Regions from separate parts of the Viridibacillus sp. FSL E2-0187 genome, predicted to be linked through region 1. Evidence: predicted binding sites of a transcription regulator. Region 1 holds the regulator's gene; the other holds the start of a gene.
What was found. Region 1 encodes CtsR, which represses protease genes until heat stress. Its sites were predicted from a motif close to ATGGTCAATAAAGGTCAAACA; they were not measured.
Positions count from the first base shown of each region.

Region 2: a site for CtsR is predicted at 1,216-1,236, ahead of clpP (ATP-dependent Clp endopeptidase proteolytic subunit ClpP). Genes of this name have one in related genera too.

Region 1 covers NZ_JBBOVG010000002.1:61,162-63,569, forward strand. The annotation lists gene MHH85_RS19435 (protein arginine kinase) at 1-308, opposite strand, end outside; gene MHH85_RS19440 (nucleotide excision repair protein) at 298-861, opposite strand; gene MHH85_RS19445 (CtsR family transcriptional regulator) at 877-1,347, opposite strand; gene MHH85_RS19450 (DUF4870 domain-containing protein) at 1,638-1,943, opposite strand; gene MHH85_RS19455 (hypothetical protein) at 2,094-2,363, shown strand.
Region 2 covers NZ_JBBOVG010000001.1:311,406-313,813, reverse strand. The annotation lists gene MHH85_RS01450 (TetR/AcrR family transcriptional regulator) at 1-903, shown strand, start outside; tRNA gene MHH85_RS01445 (tRNA-Arg) at 1,070-1,141, opposite strand; gene clpP (ATP-dependent Clp endopeptidase proteolytic subunit ClpP) at 1,318-1,908, shown strand; gene MHH85_RS01435 (HPr family phosphocarrier protein) at 1,968-2,225, opposite strand; gene whiA (DNA-binding protein WhiA) at 2,283-2,408, opposite strand, start outside.

The DNA of each region.
Region 1 (2,408 bases):
TTATCTGCAAGCTGAGGACTGATTAAATGCTTTTCTACTAATACTTTACGCTGCAATGCAGGCATGTCATGCAAAGAAAAATAAGAGAACTGAAAATGTTGTTCTTCCTCATCATCTGCATCAATCAATACATTCGAAACAGCTTTATCAATTTGCATTGCCTCTTCATCAGAAAAAGCTCTTGGAAAACGGAAATCTGTTAAGTTACGCGCTAACCTAATGCGAGTACTCATGACGATATCACCGTATTGTCCTTCTTCTTGCATCCAATTTGTCGTTGGATTGTGTAAAAAGTGCTCAATGTTCATCTTGAGACTCACCTCCTACTTGCAACTTTTTTTCAAGAGCGCGGACATTATCCCGCATAGTTGCTGCATCTTCAAACCGCTCTTCCTCTATGGCCACTTTCATGTCCAAACGAATTGCCTCGATTTGTCTTTTTAATTGATATAGCTCGTTGATAGAACCTGGCACTTTTCCAACGTGTTCCACGGCTCCATTATGCAAACGTTTTAAGACTTGAGGTAGCTGCTCTTTAAAAGTTTCATAACAACCAGGGCAATTAAATTTTCCCTCGTTCAAAAATTGATGGTATGTCATGCCACATTCTGGACAATTCTCCTGTTCCTGCGTTTTCTGCTCATTTACATTTGGTGCTGCAACCGACCAACTCGGTGTACCAAACCAATTTGAAAAAAGTTTATGCATTGAAATTGGATCGGCATTAAAGTCGAGGTTCAAATGGAAAGAATCAAGTTGTTTATTGCACACTTCACAGAAATGCCTTGTCGTTTTTTTGCCATTCTTCATTTGTGTCACCGTGATAGTGGCCGGTCTTTGTTTACAGTTTTCACAAATCATACCCTCGCACCTCTTTTACAATTGCTTGTCATATTTTATAGTCAGTAGCATTGCTTGTAGGATACGCGCGCGTAGCTCATCACGTACCGGTAAATTTATTCGTAACACAGAACGATCGAGAGCTGCTAACATCATTTTAGCTTCTCTTTTCGTTATTACACCTTCGTCAATTAAACGGAAAATTAAATCGTTCGTCATATTTTGTGAAGCACCTTCATTCACTTGCTCAATCACTTGGTCAATTAAATCTGCCTTTGAATTAGCTTTGACACGCAAAATTCGTATATATCCTCCACCACCGCGTTTACTTTCAACTAAATAGCCACGCTCGGCGGTAAATCGAGTATTTATCACATAATTAATTTGGGAGGGTACGCATTGAAATTTATCAGCAATTTCACTCCGTTTTATCTCAATATGTCCTTCTCCACCTAATTCGATAACCTCTTTCAAATAACCTTCTATTATGTCAGAGATATTACGCATTTCAAATTCCACCTCGCTTGCATCACTGACTTTGACTATCTTTGACTATATTTGACTACATTATACACAGCCTAATAAAAAACACGCAATTGAAATGCTCATTGAAATGTGTACGGTGCCTGTTTAGCCTCGAAAAGCACCGATACCTTCAAATCGAAAATTTATTTTCAGTTTCGATAAGGAACCGGAAGTTAAAAGCATCCTACTGTCTCAAGATACCCGTTTCACCTATCTAATATTCTGCCCAAACAAAAAACCACGATAGCAAATGCCATCGCGGTTTTTTCGTATTAATACCATTTCCCAACAATCGGATAATCCCAATCTGTGTCATTAAGAGCTTTCACAATACCTATTACTGGAACTACAACGCCCATTATCAAAAAGACTACTAAGAACGGAAGTCCAATTAATAAAAAACTAAAGATCCCTGATACAATGACTAATACCCACATAACAAATTGGAACAATAACGCTTGAATAGACAAACGCTTAACTTGTTTATCATCAATAAATATATAGAATAGGATTGGCACTAAACACGGAGCAAAAAATGCACTTGCATGAAGAATCACTTTTAATCCTTTTGATTCCATCTAGAGCAACTCACTTTCATAAATTAATATACTTCTTATTCTATTTATACGATTCAAAAATTCATTAGTTTCATATCCTTATCAAAAAAGGAACATTCTTTATTTCGATTCGTCCTCTGAAGTAACAAAAGAAAGGGAGGAGTTTTTCCTTTGAAAAAAGCATTATTATTCATCGGTAGCATCGCACTATGCTTAATCATTTTCATTGCAATGCCGTATTGTTTATTGAAAAATTCATTTTCAAATGATTGCGAATCTAAAACTTCCTCATGCTCTAAAACCATTGAGCATAAAATAAAAATCATCAATTCAATAAGTGAATCTGATGTCCTGTATCAAGATCAAAATACTATTGAAGACTCAACCGATAAAAGTCATAGAGGTCAATTTATATCAAGCCTTTTCCTAAGTGATAACTAAATATCTTAAAATAAAAAAGAGGGCCGCTATGTATAAGCGCCCTCT
Region 2 (2,408 bases), on a different contig from region 1:
AATCGTAAACGTCAAGTTATCGTTGCCTCTCAAAAGCTCTTCGTCGAAAAAGGGTTTCAAAATACTTCCATCCAAGACATTCTAGATGAATCGCATATTTCTAAAGGCACTTTTTATAATTATTTTGCTTCAAAAAACGAATGCTTAATCGCCATAATAGCAAAGGGTCGCGAGGAAGCCGATGTTCGCAAGCACGAGATGCTTATAGGACAGGATCCAAAAGATAAAAACATTTTAGCTAAGCAAATTGCTGTATTGATGCAAATAAACCGTGATCAAAATTTAATCCCTATCTTTGAATCGATTTTCCATTCAGGTGACCCAGAACTTAAAGAAGTAGTAATGCGATTTCATCTAAACGAATTAAATTGGCTCGCAAAACGAATTGTCGATATTTATGGAGAAGAATCAAAGCCACACTGTTATGATGCTGCCATCCTAACTTTCGGTATGATACAACACATGCTTCATATTTGGAAAATTACTCGTGAAGATTCTCTAGACCCAGTACTGATTGTAAAATATGTCATTCAACAGCTAGACGCCATTTTACCTGCTCAAATTGAGAAAGGTGAGCATTTCCTAGGCTGCGATTTAGCAAAGTACTTACATGAGAATTTCAAACATAAATATGTAACGAAAGAATATTTAGTTGAACAACTAAATGGATTTTTAGAAGGTCTTATCGAAGATGATTTACAAGCCGGTAAAGAATATACAACCTGCCTTATTAAATCATTACAGGAAGAAACCATCCCATACTATATAATTGAAGCAATTGTTTCACCCTTTAACACTAGCTTTAAAGGTACTAAACATGCTGCAGAAGCCCAAGAAATTGCTAATCTTTTATGGCTATTTATAAAACAAAATAACAACCTAGACATATTAAATAGTAATTAGTTAAACACAAAAAGTCGCTTTCCAATATAAAAGCGACTTTTAATTTCTATATTACAGTTTATTATTCTATTGATTTGGGCATATTATCATTACAGGAGCCCATCATACAAAAACATCTAGGTCGCTATTTAAATAACGACCTAGATGTTTGAAGTGCAGTTATATACGCCCTCGGAGGGAATCGAACCCCCAGCCTAAGAACCGGAATCTTATGTGTTATCCATTACACTACGAGGGCAATTCATCAATTGCGACTTTTCTATTATACAAAGGAAACCAAAACAATTCAACCATAGGAATTTTGATTCGAATCATTTGACCTTCCTTGACCATAATGTGTATGATAAAGATACAATAGAAGCAAATTGCTTTTATACAGGAAAATTGAATTTACCTTTTGAGGAGGATATTCTTATGAACTTAATCCCTACAGTTATTGAACAAACAAACCGCGGTGAACGTGCTTATGACATTTACTCACGCTTATTGAAAGACCGTATTATTATGTTAGGTAGCGCTATCGATGACAACGTTGCAAACGCTATTGTTGCTCAACTTTTATTCCTAGAAGCTGAAGACCCAGAGAAAGATATCTCTATATACATTAACAGCCCTGGTGGTAGCATTACAGCTGGTATGGCAATCTATGATACTATGCAATTCATCAAACCAAATGTACAAACAATTTGTATCGGTATGGCTGCATCTATGGGTGCCTTCTTACTTGCTGCTGGTGAAAAAGGCAAACGCTTTGCATTACCGAATGCTGAAGTTATGATTCACCAACCACTTGGTGGTGCACAAGGTCAAGCGACTGAAATTGAAATTGCTGCAAAACGCATTTTATTCCTTCGTGAAAAACTAAACAGTATTTTATCTGAACGTACAGGTCAACCAATCGAAGTTATAGCAAAAGACACAGATCGTGATAACTTCATGACAGCTGAGCGTGCAAAAGAATATGGTTTAATCGATCAAATTTTTGAACGTAACGAAATTAAATAAATATCTAAAAAACCGCTATTCTCGTATGATGAGAATAGCGGTTTTTATATTTTATTCATTTAATCCTCAGATTGAATTAGTTTTACTAGGCCTTCTAATGCAAGTGCTTCATCAGCACCATCTGCAGTTAAAATAACTGTAGACCCTTTTGCAACAGCCAAACTCATAATACCCATAATACTTTTAGCATTTACTTTTTTATTATCTTTTGTTAAAAATACATCCGCAGAGTAGCGATTTGCTTCTTGTACGAACAAAGCTGCCTGTCTTGCTTGTAATCCTGATTTAAGTTTTACTTCTACTTGTTGTTCTGCCATTCGTTTTACTCCTCCTATAATTACTTACATATTCATTATTCGTGCATCTTCATTTCATTAAAGCTTAACGGCTTCGCCTCTACGCAATGATTCAGCAATATCATCAATTTTACGTAGGCGATGATTGACACCTGATTTACTAACAGTACCGGCTGATACCATTTCACCAAGTTCTTTTAAAGT